DNA from 2 places in the Streptomyces sp. AgN23 genome. Region 2 is predicted to be linked to the other one. Evidence: riboswitches for the same ligand, from Rfam matches in the RefSeq annotation. Region 2 holds a riboswitch; the other holds the start of a gene.
The links. Region 2 has a riboswitch for cobalamin ahead of AS97_RS29860 (ribonucleoside-diphosphate reductase subunit alpha). Riboswitches for the same ligand answer to the same signal wherever they lie in the genome.
Positions count from the first base shown of each region.

Region 1: it holds a riboswitch for cobalamin, as region 2 does, so the genes downstream of both, metE (5-methyltetrahydropteroyltriglutamate--homocysteine S-methyltransferase) here and AS97_RS29860 (ribonucleoside-diphosphate reductase subunit alpha) in region 2, are expected to answer to the same signal.

Region 1 covers NZ_CP007153.1:1,589,630-1,597,360, forward strand. Annotated here, with positions in the region: gene AS97_RS06910 (IclR family transcriptional regulator) at 1-82, opposite strand, end outside; gene AS97_RS06915 (hypothetical protein) at 235-531, shown strand; gene AS97_RS06920 (glycoside hydrolase family 99 protein) at 533-1,654, shown strand; partial or broken gene AS97_RS06925 (transcriptional regulator) at 1,705-1,933, shown strand; gene AS97_RS06930 (putative RNA methyltransferase) at 2,007-2,858, shown strand; gene AS97_RS46950 (hypothetical protein) at 2,905-3,267, opposite strand; gene AS97_RS06935 (hypothetical protein) at 3,531-3,740, shown strand; cobalamin riboswitch at 3,878-4,099, shown strand; gene metE (5-methyltetrahydropteroyltriglutamate--homocysteine S-methyltransferase) at 4,263-6,581, shown strand; gene AS97_RS06945 (SulP family inorganic anion transporter) at 6,639-7,731, opposite strand, start outside.
Region 2 covers NZ_CP007153.1:6,857,573-6,865,303, forward strand. Annotated here, with positions in the region: gene def (peptide deformylase) at 19-648, shown strand; gene AS97_RS29855 (ribonucleotide-diphosphate reductase subunit beta) at 708-1,724, opposite strand; gene AS97_RS29860 (ribonucleoside-diphosphate reductase subunit alpha) at 1,724-4,135, opposite strand; cobalamin riboswitch at 4,271-4,414, opposite strand; gene AS97_RS29865 (GNAT family N-acetyltransferase) at 4,606-5,112, opposite strand; gene AS97_RS29870 (hypothetical protein) at 5,217-5,381, opposite strand; gene AS97_RS29875 (hypothetical protein) at 5,422-5,709, opposite strand; gene AS97_RS29880 (IPT/TIG domain-containing protein) at 6,173-7,111, shown strand; gene AS97_RS29885 (hypothetical protein) at 7,168-7,317, opposite strand; gene AS97_RS29890 (hypothetical protein) at 7,336-7,659, opposite strand.

The sequences.
Region 1 (7,731 bases), 5.3 Mb from region 2:
GTTCGAGCACTTCCAGGACGCGCGCCGCGGACTTGACGTCCTCGTGACGCCGGACCCGCGCTGCTCCCGACACCGATTCCACGCCAGCCTCCGCTCCCCGGCCCGGCGGCACGCTGGCCCCGGTCGCCGACACCTTACGCAGCTTGTCTTGACGCTATATCACGGCAAGCCTATGTTCCGTTACTCCAACGCTATTCGCTCTTCTGAACGCGTCGGCATGAGGCAGGGGCTCACATGCAGGTCAGATATCCGCTTTCTCCTCCCCCGGGGCGTTTCTCCCCGTCGCCACGACGCGTCCGCCGCGCGGCGCTGGGCCTCGCCGCCGCGCTGCCGGCCTCGGTCTTGAGCGGCTGCGGCGGGCGCTTCGGGGGCGGGCTCCGCGGACGTGGCGACGTGCTGTCCCGCTTCGCGGGGCTGTACGACACCTCGCGCTGCACCCGGCTGCTGGGCTTCGCCCCCGCCCACGGCCGGCGTCCCGCCGACGCCGTCGCCGAGGGCTCCCACCGCTCATCCCGCACGGAAGGAACATGAGATGGCACAGAGCCCCGGCACCAGTCGCCGGACCTTTCTGACGGCCGCGGCCGCCGGCGCCCTGGGCGCCGGCGCGCTCGCCGCGGCGGAAGGCCGGGCGGCCGCCGCCGCACCCACCGACGACCCCACAACACCCGCTGCCGCGACCCGTCTCGCCCCCTCTCGATACGTGCACATCTTCTACTACCCCTGGTACGGCAACCCGGTGGTCAACGGCTCCTGGCGCCACTGGCCGCAGGGCGGCCTCACCCCGCCCGACCGGATCGGCTCCGACTTCTACCCGGCGGCCGGCGCCTACGACTCCGGCGACCGCGCCGTGGTCGACCGCCATATGGGGTGGCTGGCCCAGGCCGGAACCGGTGTGCTCGTCACCAGCTGGTGGGGGCAGGGCGGTTACGAGGACCAGCGGGTGCCGCTGCTCCTGGACGCGGCGGCCGCGCGCGGGCTGAAGGTGGCCTGGCATATCGAGCCCTACGCCGGCCGCACCGCGCAGTCCGTGGTGGACGACATCGGCTATCTCATCCAGCGGTACGGCGGCCACCCGGCCTTCTACCGGGACGCGGCACACGGCGACCGCGGCGCGTACTACGTCTTCGAGTCCCTGCGGATCGTCGACTGGACCCCGCTGGACCGGGTGGCCGACCGCGCCATCGTGCTGGCCCAGACCACGGATGTGTCGAAGGTCGCGCACTTCGGCGGCATGTACACCTATGACGCCATCGCCGCCGGCAACAACCCGCAGTGGGCCGGTCCGGCCGCGTACTGCCGCGACCACGGCATGGTCTGGGCACCGTCCATCGGCCCCGGCTACATCGACGACCGCGCGGTGCCCGGGAACACCACGCCCACCCTGGAGCGCGAGGACGGCGCCACCTACGACCTGGAGTGGAACAACGCCCTCTCCCCCGCCAACGGGGGCCCGCCCGCCTGGGTCTCGATCACCTCGTTCAACGAGTGGCACGAGGGCAGCCAGATCGAGCCCGCGGCCTCCGCCCCGCCCACCGCGCAGAGCTACCGGACCTACAGCGGGGCCTACGGGAGGACGGGCGCCGCGGCCGAGACGGCGTATCTCGACCGCACCGCGTACTGGGTGGCCCGATTCGAGGCGGCTCGCCAACGCTGAGGCGTGGTGTGCCGGGGCCCCGGCCGGGGTCCCGGCGAACCGCGCTAGCCTGGTGGGCTTCCCATCAGGTCGCCACGCTGAGCGTGGACACCAAGGTCCCGCACCATCCGCTCGCCGGTGAGCTCTCCCTGGACCGGGACACGCTGACCGCCGGCACCGATCCCGACCAGCAGCTTGGTCATCTGGACCGCCGAAGTCGGTACATCCACACACGACGGACTGCGCGTCCTCGCCTCCTGGGCCGCCGACCGGCACCTGTCGGCGTCACCGGCCGACTGACCCGGCCGCACCGCCCCGCCGAGATGTGCATAGGCTGAGCTCCTGTCAGGACAACAGCGGCACGGGGGACACCATGCGGAAAGAGGCGGTTCGATACCTTCGCTGCCCCTACTGTTCCGGCGGTTTGACGATGGCCGAGGGCGCCCTGCGGTGTTCCCGGGGGCACAGCTTCGACGTGGCGAAGCAGGGATATGTGAATCTGCTGCGCGGGGCCGCCAAGTTCAGTGCGGACACCGCCGAGATGGTGGCGGCCCGAGCGGACTTCCTGGCCGCCGGTCACTTCGCGCCGATCGCCGGGGCACTGGCCGCGCTGGCGCGCGAGACGGCACCGGCGCCGGCGGGCGGGGACCCCGACTGCGTCGTGGACATCGGCGGTGGCACGGGCTACCACCTTGCCCGGGTGATGTCGGAGTTCCCGGACTCCGAGGGCGTCCTGCTCGACATCTCCAAGTTCGCCGCCCGCCGGGCCGCGCGGGCGCATCCCCGTATCAGCGCGGTGGTGGCCGACGCCTGGGCCGAGCTGCCGTTCGCCGACGGGGCCGCGTCGGTGGTCCTCAACGTCTTCGCACCGCGCAATCCGGCCGAGCTGCGACGGATGCTGCGCCCTGAGGGTGTGCTGCTGGTGGTGACGCCCCGGCCGGACCATCTGCGCGAGCTGGTGGAGGCCCTGGGGCTGCTGCGGGTGGACGAGCAGAAGGACGAGCGACTGGCGGACCGCTTCTCGGCGCATTTCACCGAGGTGGCCCGGGAGCGTTCGCGGAGCACCATGACGCTGGACCATCAGGCCGTGCCGCAGTTGGTGGGGATGGGGCCCAACGCCTGGCACCAGCAGGGCGAGCGGCTGAAGGAGCGCGTCGCGCTGCTGCCCGAGCCCTGTGACGTGACACTGTCCGTCGCCCTCACCGCATACCGTCCGCTGGTCTGACACCACCGCGAAGACGCCCCGGCCCGCCGGGCTCCGCACAGCGCCGTCAGGCCCAGACGGTGTATCCGCCGTCCACCCGGATCGCCTCGATGCCGCTGATGTACCGGGCGCCGCAGCGGTCCTGGGGCAGGACGAGCTGCGGGCCCGCCCGGTCGAGCGGGGTGCCGTCGATGGTGACCGCGAGCAGGACTTGGGCACGGCCGAAGTCCGGGTCGATCTCGGCCCAGGACAGCAGCGCCCGGTGGCCGTCCGCGCCGCGTACGGCGATCAGGAAGCGCAGGCGGTCCTTGCGCCGGGCGGGGTCGAAGGCGGGACCGGCGGAGACCAGGACGTCGTGCAGGAACGGTCCGGTGAAGCGGTGCTGCTGGATGCCGCTGGTGGCACAGTCGAAGCTGACCTGCGCCCGGATTTTCTATTGTCGATAGGCCATGTGCAGGCCCCGCCTCGACCCGGGCGAGGCCCTCGCCCGCCCTCCGCACCGGCGGACGACGGACGGCGCGGCGGCGGATGACCGGAGGCGGATGACCGGACGCGCGCCTTGGGCCGCCCGGACGGCGGCGGGGGTGGGCTTCCGCCATTGGGGGGACGGTGCGGCGCGAACGCCTCACCAAAGGGGCACCATGCATGCGAAGCCGGTCATATCCGGCGGCAGATCCCCAGCAAGGAGTTCCCATGCGTATCCGGACCGCCCTGTCCACGCTCGCCCTCACCGCCGCGTCCCTCGCCGTCGGCGCGGGCGGCGCCCTCGCGGACGACGCACCCGATCTGACCGTCAACAACTCCAGCAACACGACCTTCCCCGGCGTCTGCGCCAGCAACCAGTTCTCGTTCGTCACCGTGCCGGTCAATCTGGCGGGCGGGTCGGACTCCGGCGCGTGCTGACCCGCTGATCTCACTGATGGACGGGGTGCGGCCGGTGCACGGCCCGGGCGGCACCGGCCGTAGCCTCGGCCATCGCGTGTTCCACTTCACCCTCCCGAATACCGGACTGCCCCCTGCACACCGCCGGACGGCCCCGTAGGCTGGCTGGTGCAGCTGGTTCGCCCCGTCCGCCAGGCGGGACGCGTCGCAAGAGGGAACCCGGTGGGAATCCGGGACTGCCCCGCAGCGGTGAGCGGGAACGACCGCCGTCATACGCACTGGGTCCGGTAGAGGGACCTGGGAAGCGACGGCCACTAGGTGTCCTCCCCAAGAGGACGCGCCCGTGAGTCCGAAGACCTGCCATCTGCCCGCGTACGGACGACTCGTGCGCGGACACCCGGTGACCTCGAGGGCGGGTCGGCGTACATTCCGGTCGGACGACCGCGCGCGTGCCGCGCGAGGTCGTGGCGTCCGGTCTGTCACCCTTCGCGCTCTCCTCCCGTCGCCGGGATCTCAGGGATTCATCTCGCGAAGGAGATCTCCGTGACCACCAAGTCCGCAGCCGCGGCAGCACGGGCCACCGTGTACGGCTACCCCCGCCAGGGCCCGAACCGGGAACTGAAGAAGGCGATCGAGGGCTACTGGAAGGGCCGCGTCCCCGCCGACGCGCTCCGGGCCACCGCCGCCGAACTGCGCCGCACCACCTGGCGGCAGCTGGCCGGGGCGGGCATCGACGAAGTTCCCACGGGGGACTTCTCGTACTACGACCATGTGCTGGACACCACCGTCATGGTCGGCGCGATCCCCGACCGCCACCGGGACGCCGTCGCCACCGATCCGCTCGACGGCTACTTCGCGATGGCGCGGGGCACACAGGACGTGGCGCCGCTGGAGATGACCAAGTGGTTCGACACCAACTACCACTACCTGGTTCCGGAGCTGGGCCCGGACACGGTGTTCACGGCCGACTCCGCCAAGCAGGTCGCGGAGCTGACGGAAGCCCTCGGCCTCGGTCTGGCGGCGCGGCCGGTCCTGGTCGGTCCCGTCAGCTACCTCCTCCTCGCCAAGCCCGCCCCCGGCGCGCCCGCGGACTTCGAGCCGCTCACCCTCCTGGACCGCCTGCTTCCGGTGTACGCCGAGGTCCTGGCCGATCTGCGGGCGGCCGGTGCCGAGTGGGTGCAACTCGATGAACCCGCCCTGGTCCAGGACCGCACGCCGGCCGAGCTGAACGCCGCCGGACGCGCCTACCGCGATCTCGGAGCCCTCGCCGACCGTCCGAAGCTGCTGGTCGCCTCGTACTTCGACCGCCTCGGCGAGGCCCTGCCCGTACTGGCCAAGGCCCCGGTCGAGGGGCTGGCGCTGGACTTCACGGAGGCCGCCGCCGCGAATCTGGACGCGCTGGCCGCCGTCGGCGGGCTGCCCCGCAAGCGGCTGATCGCCGGTGTCGTCAACGGCCGCAACATCTGGGTCAACGACCTGGAGAAGTCCCTGGCCAGGCTCGGCACCCTGCTGGGGCTGGCCGACCGGGTCGATGTGGCCGCCTCCTGCTCGCTGCTGCACGTCCCCCTCGACGCGGCGGCCGAGCGGGACATCGCACCGCAGATCCTGCGCTGGCTGGCCTTCGCCCGGCAGAAGACCACGGAGATCGTCACCCTCGCCAAGGGCCTGACCCACGGCACCGACACCATCACCGCCGAACTGGCCGCGAACCGGGCCGCTCGCGCCTCCCGCGCCAACTCCCCCATCACCCGCGACCCGGCCGTCCGCGCCCGCACCGGCGCGGTCACCGAGGCCGACACCCGCCGCGCCCAGCCGTATGCCGAACGCGCCGCGGCCCAGCGCGCCCACCTCCGCCTGCCGCTGCTGCCGACCACCACCATCGGCTCCTTCCCGCAGACCGGCGAACTGCGCACCGCCCGCGCCGACCTGCGCGGCGGCCGGATCGACACGGCCGGGTACGAGGAGCGCATCAAGGCCGAGATCCAGGAGGTGATCTCCTTCCAGGAGCAGACCGGCCTGGATGTGCTGGTGCACGGCGAGGCCGAGCGCAACGACATGGTCCAGTACTTCGCCGAGCAGCTCACCGGCTATCTCGCCACCCGGCACGGCTGGGTGCAGTCCTACGGCACCCGCTACGTCCGCCCGCCGATCCTGGCCGGTGACATCTCCCGCCCCGAGCCGATGACGGTGCGCTGGACCGCCTATGCCCAGTCCCTCACCGACCGCCCGGTCAAGGGCATGCTCACCGGGCCGGTCACCATGCTCGCCTGGTCCTTCGTCCGCGACGACCAACCCCTCGGCGACACCGCCCGCCAGGTCGCCCTCGCCCTGCGCGACGAGGTGGGCGACCTGGAGGCGGCCGGGACCTCGGTCATCCAGGTGGACGAGCCCGCCCTGCGCGAGACCCTTCCGCTGCGCGCCGAGGACCGGCCCGCCTATCTGTCCTGGGCGACCGAGGCCTTCCGCCTCACCACCGGCGGCGTACGTCCCGGCACCCAGATCCACACCCATATGTGCTACGCCGAGTTCGGCGACATCGTCCAGGCGATCGACGACCTCGACGCCGATGTCATCAGCCTGGAAGCCGCCCGTTCCCATATGCAGGTGGCCCGCGAACTGGCCGCCCGTGGCTATCCGCGCGAGGCCGGGCCCGGGGTGTACGACATCCACTCCCCGCGCGTGCCCAGCGCGCCGGAGGCGGCCGAACTGCTCCGCACCGGCCTGAAAGCCATTCCCGCCGAGCGGCTGTGGGTCAACCCCGACTGCGGCCTGAAGACCCGCGGCTGGCCCGAGACCCGCTCCTCACTGCGGAACCTGGTCACCGCGGCCCGTACGGTCCGCGGTGAGCTGCCCGCGTCCTGACCCGGACGACCGGCCGGGGCCGGGGCGTCCACGAAGACGCCCCGGCCCCGGGTCGGGTCAGTGGCTGCCCGCGAGTTCACCGCTGAGCTTGCCGTGGAGATGGGCACTGGGGTCGTTCAGTCCGGTGATCTCGACGGTCTTGCCGCGCTGGGCGTACTTGGTCTCGATCGCATCGAGCGCGGCGACGGAGGAGGCGTCCCAGATGTGGGTGGCGGACAGGTCGATGACGACCCGGTCGGGATCGGTGGCGTAGTCGAACTGGGTGACCAGGTCGTTGGAGGAGGCGAAGAACAGCTCACCGGTGACCCGGTAGACGACCTCGCTGCCGTCCGGATCGACGACCGCGGTCACCTCGGCGAGGTGGGCGACACGCTTGGCGAAGACGACCATGGCGGTGAGGCTGCCCACGACCACGCCGATGGCCAGGTTGTGGGTGGCGACGACCACGGCGACGGTGAGCACCATGACGGTGATCTCGCCCGCGGGCATCCGCCGGAGGGTCCTGGGCGCGATGGAGTGCCAATCGAACGTCCCGAACGACACCATCACCATCACGGCGACCAGGGCGGCCATGGGAAGGTCCGAGACCACCGGCCCGAAGGCGATGCACAGCACCATCAGGAACGCGCCCGCGAGGAAGGTGGACAGGCGGGTGCGGGCGCCGGAGACCCGCACGTTGATCATGGTCTGACCGATCATGGCGCAGCCGCCCATACCGCCGAAGAAGCCGGTGACGATGTTGGCGATGCCCTGACCGATGGACTCGCGGGTCTTGTTGGAGCGGGTGTCGGTGATGTCGTCGACGAGCTTGGCCGTCATCAACGACTCCATCAGGCCGACCAGCGCCATGGCGAACGCGTACGGGGCGACGACGGTGAGGGTGTCGAGCGTGAACGGCACGTCCGGCAGGCCCGGGGTGGGCAGCGAGGACGGCAGGGCGCCCTTGTCGCCGACGGTCGGCACCGCGATCCCGGCGGCGACGGTGAGGACGGTGAGGACGACGATGGAGACCAGCGGCGCCGGGATCACCGTGGTGACCTTCGGGAAGAGCACCATCAACACCAGCCCGCCGACGATCAACGGGTAGACGGGCCACGGCACGTCGGTCATCTCCGGCACCTGCGCCATGAAGATCAGGATCGCGAGGGCG
Region 2 (7,731 bases):
GAAGGCACACGGCGGACGATGTCGCAGCAAGGGACGAAACAGCAGGTGGTCGACGATTTCATCGTGGACACGGAGGACTGCGAGGAGCGTGAGCGGGCCTTCCGTGAGCGCGGCACCGCCCGCCCGATCACCGTGTACGGCAACCCGGTCCTGCACAAGGAGTGCCGGGACGTGACCGTGTTCGACGAGGAACTGGCACGGCTCGTCGATGACATGTTCGCCAGCCAGCGGGCGGCGGAGGGCGTGGGCCTGGCCGCCAACCAGATCGGTGTCGACCTCAAGGTCTTCGTCTACGACTGCATGGACGACGAGGGCGTTCGCCATGTGGGCGTGGTGTGCAACCCGGTGCTGGAGGAGCTGCCCGCCGACCGCCGGGTGCTGGACGACTCCAATGAGGGCTGTCTGTCGGTCCCCACGGCCTATATGGAGCTGGCCCGCCCCGACTACGCGGTGGTGCGCGGCCAGGACCTCGACGGCGAGCCGATCGCGGTGCGCGGCACCGGCTACTTCGCGCGCTGTCTGCAGCACGAGACCGACCACCTGTACGGCTACCTGTACATCGACCGGCTCTCCAAGCGCGACCGTAAGGATGTGCTGAAGCAGATGGCCGAGGGCACCGCCCGCTATGAGACGGTGCCCAACGACTGAGTGTGCCGTACCTCACAGGGCGGGCCGGACCCACCCGGGGTCCGGCCCGCCCTGTGGCATCAGAAGTCGTCGTCGAAGGCGACCGAGCCCTCGACCGCGACCTGGTAGGCCGAGGCGCGGCGCTCGAAGAAGTTGGTCAGCTCCTGGACGTTCTGCAGCTCCATGAAGGAGAACGGGTTCTCCGAGCCGAAGACCGCGGGGAAGCCGAGGCGCATCAGGCGCTGGTCGGCCACGCACTGCAGATACTCCTGCATCGACGCGGTGTTCATGCCCGGCAGCCCGTCCCCGCACAGATCGCGGGCGAACTGCAGCTCCGCCTCGACGGCCTCCTTCAGCATGTCGGTGACCTGCTGCTGGAGCTCGTCGTCGAAGAGGTCCGGCTCCTCCTCGCGGACGGTGTCCACGACCGAGAAGGCGAACTCCATGTGCATCGACTCATCGCGGAACACCCAGTTGGTGCCCGTCGCCAGGCCGTGCAGCAGCCCGCGCGAGCGCAGCCAGTACACATACGCGAAGGCGCCGTAGAAGAACAGCCCCTCGATACAGGCCGCGAAGCAGATCAGGTTGAGCAGGAAGCGGCGGCGGTCCGCCTTGCTCTCCAGCCGGTCGATCTTCTCCACCGAGTCCATCCAGCGGAAGCAGAACTCCGCCTTCTCCCTGATGGAGGGGATGTTCTCGACGGCGGCGAAGGCCGCGGCGCGGTCGTCCGGGTCGGGGAGGTAGGTGTCCAGCAGCGTCAGATAGAACTGGACGTGCACCGCCTCCTCGAAGAGCTGCCGCGACAGATACAGCCGCGCCTCGGGGGAGTTGATGTGCTTGTAGAGCGTCAGCACCAGGTTGTTGGCCACGATCGAGTCGCCGGTCGCGAAGAAGGCGACCAGACGGCCGATCAGATGCTGCTCACCGGGGGAGAGCTTGGCGAGGTCGGTGACGTCGGAGTGGAGGTCGACCTCCTCCACGGTCCAGGTGTTCTTGATCGCGTCGCGGTAGCGGTCGTAGAACTCCGGGTACCGCATCGGCCGCAGGGTCAGTTCGAAGCCCGGGTCGAGCAGGTTCTTCTGGGACGTGGGGGACATTACTGGCAGGCCTCGCAGGACTCGGGGTTTTCCAGGGAGCAGGCGATCGCGTCGGCCTCGGCCGGAGCCTGCTGTACGGGGATGGGGGCAGGAGCGGGCGCGGTGGCCGCGGCGCCGCCACGGGCGCTCTGGGCGATCCGGGTGGCCGGACGCGAGCGCAGGTAGTACGTGGTCTTGATGCCGCGCTTCCAGGCGTACGCGTACATCGAGCTGAGCTTGCCGATGGTGGGCGAGGCCATGAAGAGGTTCAGCGACTGGCTCTGGTCCAGGTACGGGGTCCGGGCCGCCGCCATCTCGATCAGGGCGCGCTGCGGGATCTCCCACGCGGTGCGGTACAGGTCCCGTACGTCCGCGGGCACCCAGGAGAACTCCTGGACCGAGCCGTTGGACTCGCGCAGCGCCTCGCGGGTCTGGGCGTCCCAGACGCCCAGCTTCTTGAGGTCGTCCACCAGATACGAGTTGACCTGCAGGAACTCCCCGCTGAGCGTTTCGCGCTTGAAGAGGTTGGAGACCTGCGGCTCGATGCACTCGTAGACGCCCGCGATGGAGGCGATGGTGGCGGTCGGCGCGATCGCCAGCAGCAGCGAGTTCCGCATCCCGGACTTCGCCATCCGCGTGCGCAGCGCCTCCCAGCGCTCCGGCCAGGTGGCCACCGCGTCCGTGTAGTGGTCCGGGTGCAGCACACCGCGCGCGGTGCGGGTCTCGGACCAGGCCGGATGCGGGCCGTGGCGCTCGGCCAGTTCACAGGACGCCTCGTACGCGGCGAGCATGATGCGCTCGGAGATCCGGGTGGAGAGCGCCTTGGCCTCGGGCGAGTCGAACGGCAGCCGCAGCCGGAAGAAGACGTCCTGCAGCCCCATCAGGCCCAGACCCACCGGCCGCCAGCGGGAGTTGGAGGCCCTGGCCTCGTCCGTCGGGTAGAAGTTGATGTCCACCACGCGGTCGAGGAAGGTCACGGCGGTGTGGACGGTGGCGTCGAGGCGCTCCCAGTCGAGCTGCCCGTCCTCGTCCAGGTGCGCGGCGAGGTTGACCGAGCCGAGGTTGCACACGGCGGTCTCGCCGTCGTCTGTGACCTCCAGGATCTCGGTGCACAGGTTGGAGGAGTGGACGACCCTGCCGGGCTCGGCGGTCTGGTTGGCGGTGCGGTTGGCGGCGTCCTTGAAGGTCATCCAGCCGTTGCCGGTCTGCGCGAGGGTGCGCATCATCCGGGCGTACAGCTGCCGCGCCGGGACCTGTTTGACCGCCCGGCCCTCGGCCTCGGCCTTGCGGTACGCGGCGTCGAACTCATCGCCCCACAGGTCCACCAGAGCGGGCGCGTCGACCGGGGAGAACAGCGACCAGTCGGCGTCCGCCTCGACCCGGCGCATGAACTCGTCCGGGATCCAGTGGGCGATGTTGAGGTTGTGGGTGCGGCGGGCTTCCTCGCCCGTGTTGTCCCGCAGCTCCAGGAACTCCTCGAGGTCCGCGTGCCAGGTCTCCAGATAGACGCAGGCCGCGCCCTTGCGCCGGCCGCCCTGGTTGACGGCGGCCACCGAGGCGTCGAGCGTGCGCAGGAACGGCACGATGCCATTGGAGTGCCCGTTGGTGCCCCGGATCAGCGAACCGCGTGCCCGGATACGGGAGTAGGACAGGCCGATGCCGCCCGCGTGCTTCGACAGCCGCGCCACCTGGTGGTAGCGGTTGTAGATCGAGTCCAGCTCGTCCAGCGGTGAGTCCAGCAGATAGCAGGACGACATTTGCGGATGCCGGGTGCCGGAGTTGAACAGCGTGGGGGAGCTGGGCAGATACGACAGCGTGCTGGTCAGCCGGTACAGCTCGGCCACATCGTCCAGCGCCCGCTCCGAGAGGTCCTCGGCGAGCCCGCAGGCCACCCGCAGCAGGAAGTGCTGCGGGGTCTCGATCACCTGACGGGTGATCGGATGGCGCAGCAGATAGCGGCTGTAGAGGGTGCGCAGTCCGAAGTAGCCGAAGCGCTTGTCGGCGCCGTCGGCCAGGGCCCGCTCCACCAGCGCGTCCAGCCGTGCGGCGTGGGCGGCCGCGAACTCCGCGGTGGAGTCGGCCAGCAGGCCCTCGCGGTGGCCCACCTGGACGGAGGTGGAGAAGGAGACCGCGCCCTGCCCGGCCGCCTCCTCCGTGATCGTGAGCGCCAGCAGCCGCGCGGCCAGCCGCGAGTACTCCGGCTCCTCGGCGATCAGCCCGGCCGCCGCCTCGGTCGCCAGGCCACGCAGCTCCGCCTCGTCCGAGCCGGGATGGCGGCCGCGCAGGGCGGCGGCCGCGACCTTGCCGGGGTCGGTGGCGGGCAGATCGGCGGTGAGTCCGGTAAGTGTCCGCAGCAGGGCGGTTCCGGGCGCGTCGTGCGCTGCCTGAGAAACCGCCTGCTCTGAAACCGGATCTGCGGGCGCGATGGTCACTGAGGTGCTCTCCCTCGCTCGGCCGGGGCCACGAGGGGGTGCGATGGGCGCGTACGGGCATGCCGCTGCCGCACTCCTCGTACGTCAGGCACTCCACGCAGCGTCCATCGGCCCAACCCTCGAGGCCGGGGGACGTGTTCACACAGGGCCGTCGGCAGGTGCTCGGACTTACGGGCACGCCGCATAAGCGCACACGTACACCGTTGCGGGACAGTTCCGGATTCTCACCGGATTCCCCTGCGGCGACAGCGAGGACGAGCATACATCTTGTGTCGGCCGACGGACGCACCCCCATATCTTGTGTCGTGAGGTGCGGAGTTTCGCATGAATGTGCTAATGCGTTCCGGAGGTGGCCTGTGACCTGGGGCCCGTGGCGGCCCGTGGCCGGGCGGGTACGCGCGCCCGTGGGCGCGCCCGAGCCCCTGGGCCGGGGCGTGCGCCGCCTGGGCCGGGGCGTGTGCCGCCGGTCGTCACAGCTCCACTGTGAACGCCCACAGGGTGAGCTCCAACGTGGCTATCGGCGACCAGTCCCGCTCCGGGGCCCGCACGAACCCCAGCCGCTCGTACAGCCGGTGGGCGGCGGTCATGGACTGCTGGCTGCTGATCACGATCCGCCGCAGCCCCAGCGCGCGCCCCCGGTCCAGGCAGGCGTGCACCAGCGCCTCGGCCGCCCCGCGCCGCCGCGACTCCGGCCGAACGGCCAGCATCCGGAACTCGCCCTCGCCGGGTCGGGCCAGCTCCGCATACGCCCCGCCGTACACCGCGAACGCCACGGCCCCGAGCACCTCGTCGCTCGCCGCGTCCGCCGCGACCAGCAGCTCGGCCTCGGCGGCCCGGCGCCGGGCGTCGCGCAGGGTGGTGAGATATGGATCACTGTCCCCGAAGTCCAGGAGGCCGTCCCCGAGATACACCTGCGCGGTGAGCTCCCCGATTCCGTCCAGCTCCTCGTCCCGCGCGCGCCTGATCGTGATGTCCATGGCCGCAGTCTGCCGCACACCACTGACAGCGGGGCCGCCATGCGTCACTCGCCGGGCTTCGCCGTCACTCGCCGGGCTTCGCCGTCACTCGCCGGGCTTCGCCGTCACTGGACGGCGGTGCTGATCACTCCGGTGGAGCCCGCGCGCTTGTTGGCGGCGTCGGCCTCCTGATAGGTGAAATAGCGCCGGACCGTGCCGTCCGGCAGCGTCAACTCATAGACGACAACGGGTTGCGGGGCACGTGCCCCTCCGCCGCAGTTGCAGGCCATGGCTGCCGTTCCTTTCCCTCGAGTCCAGTACGGATGGGTGTCAGTCCAGCCACCGCGAGGCGAGCCCGGCGAGGTAGGAGAGCGTCAGGGCGGTCGCCGGGAGGTGGAACCACGCGGTGGTGTGCAGCAAGGAGGCGTAGACGGCGATGGCGCCGGCGACCCAGGTGCTGGTGCACCAGCCGCAGTTGACGAGATAGGAGAACCGGGAGTCGTCGCCGAAGCGGTCGGCGACCCAGGTCCTGAACCCCGCCGCCAGCGTGTCCTTGGTGATGAAGCGGGTGATACGGCAGGTGGTGCCGAGGGCGAGGAGGAATGCGGCGAGGCTCATCGGATCGCTCCCTCCCCGGGTGGTCCCGCACGGGTTGGCACTGCCGATGTCACTCATTAGAGGCACGGTGGAGGACGGCAGGCCATACTCCGGCCGCGGGTTCCCCCGAATAGCGGAGCGCTTGTCATACAAGCTCGCCGCCAGGCGCGCCCAGATGCGCCAAACGAGTGATGGCAGCCCCGGAACCTTGAGCGACGGGGGTGAGCGTGGATAACTGGAAACGTGCCGCCGGGGGTGCCTCATACCTCGTAGGCCATCCAGGAGCCGGGCGTTCGTCCCGTAGCTCCGCTCTCATCCGGCGCATCGATCCCGCGCCCTGACCGGCCGCCCGGCGGCTTTCTGTTCCTCCGGTGCCGGCCTGCCTCGACCGCGCGGCGACGACGAGGCGTTGACCAGCGGCTTGCCCACGACATCGGCATGCCGCCGGCGCATATCGCCCGAACCCTTCCCGGGAGGACCAACCATGACTTCGACCGCTCTCGCGACCGCCGCCCCCACTGCGGCCAACTGGCCCCCGTCGCAGGTGGGGCCGCCGTTGCTGCTGTCCGTGGTGCCCAACTCGGGCCCCGCCGCCGGTGGGAACCTCGTCCAGCTCAACGGGCAGAACCTGCGCAACGTGATCAGCGTGACCTTCGGCGGCGTGCCCGCCCAGATCGTCAGCCAGAGCAGTTCCGGTGGCGGCGGCTGGGATGGTGACTGGGGCGGCGGCTGGGGCGGTGGCTGGGGCGGTGGTGGCTGGCCCGGAGGCGGCTGGCCGGGGAATCCCACCAACGACATCGTCGTGGTGATAGCCCCGCCGCACGCGCCCGGGTCCGTCCAGGTCCTGGTCACCACCACGGTCGGCACCAGCAACAGCCAGGTGTACACCTATGTGGCGCCGACGCCGCCCACCGCCGTCTCCATCACCCCGACCGTGGGACCGACCACCGGCGGCGCCCTGTACTTGATCACGGGCACCAATCTGACCGGCGTCACCAGTGTCACCTTCGGCGGGAGCCCGTCGGCCATCCTGACCATCAACCCGGGCGGGACCAGCCTGATCGGCATCACCCCGGCGGGCCCGCCCGCGGGCGGCAACGTCGCCGTCACGCTGAGCGGCCCGGGCGGGACCGCCACCGTCCCCGGCGGTTTCACCTACTTCGTCGCGCCGCCCGCACCGGCGCCCGTCACCATCACGCCCAACACCGGGCCCCACACCGGCCTCACCCCGTTCACCATCACCGGCACCAACCTCGGTGGTGTGCTGGCCGTGCTGTTCAACGGCGTGCCCGCCACCGGTGTGACCGCCACCCCCACGGCGGTGTCCGGCATCACCCCGGCCGGGGCGGTCGGCACCGCGACCGTCACCCTGGTGACGGCCTTCGGCACGGTCACCGTCCCCGGCGGCTTCATCTACACCTGACGTCCGCCGTCCGACGCGCACGTCCGACCGGACCGCCGGTCACCGGGCCCCTTCCGTCAGGGCCCGGTGACCGGCTCCGTCCGTTCGAGCCGCTGGGTGCCGGCGGCGCCCGGCGCCCGGACGGCCACGAGCTCACCGGCGTCGGCCAGGACGACGACGGCGTGTCCGCGCGGATCACCACCCCGGTCGGGGGGCCTGCCTGCCACTGTGCCCCTGGTCAGCCGTCAGCTGGGCCGTCTCACGACCTTGGACTCCTTGAGGACTCTCCCGCTTGCGTCCACTGCCCTCACTTGGAAGTACGGGCCGGTGGCGGTCGTGGTGACGGCCGTCTCGAATCCGGACCGTGGGGCGTGCCCGACGACGACCGTCAGGGAGTCGGGGGAAGATCCGGCGAGCACCTGCCATGCTCTGGTCTGCGTCGAGCCGTTCCAGGAGGCGTAGACGACGCTCCCCCTGCCGTCGGCCCGTACCGCCGCGCTCGGTGGGTAGTACGGAGTGCCGATCCATTCCGGGATAGCGCACTGGCTTACGGCACTCTGGCGCGTCATCGGGTGCAGGCTCGCCGCCGAGCGCGTAACACAAGGCGGCATGCAACTGCTCCGCTTCCACCACCGTCAGCA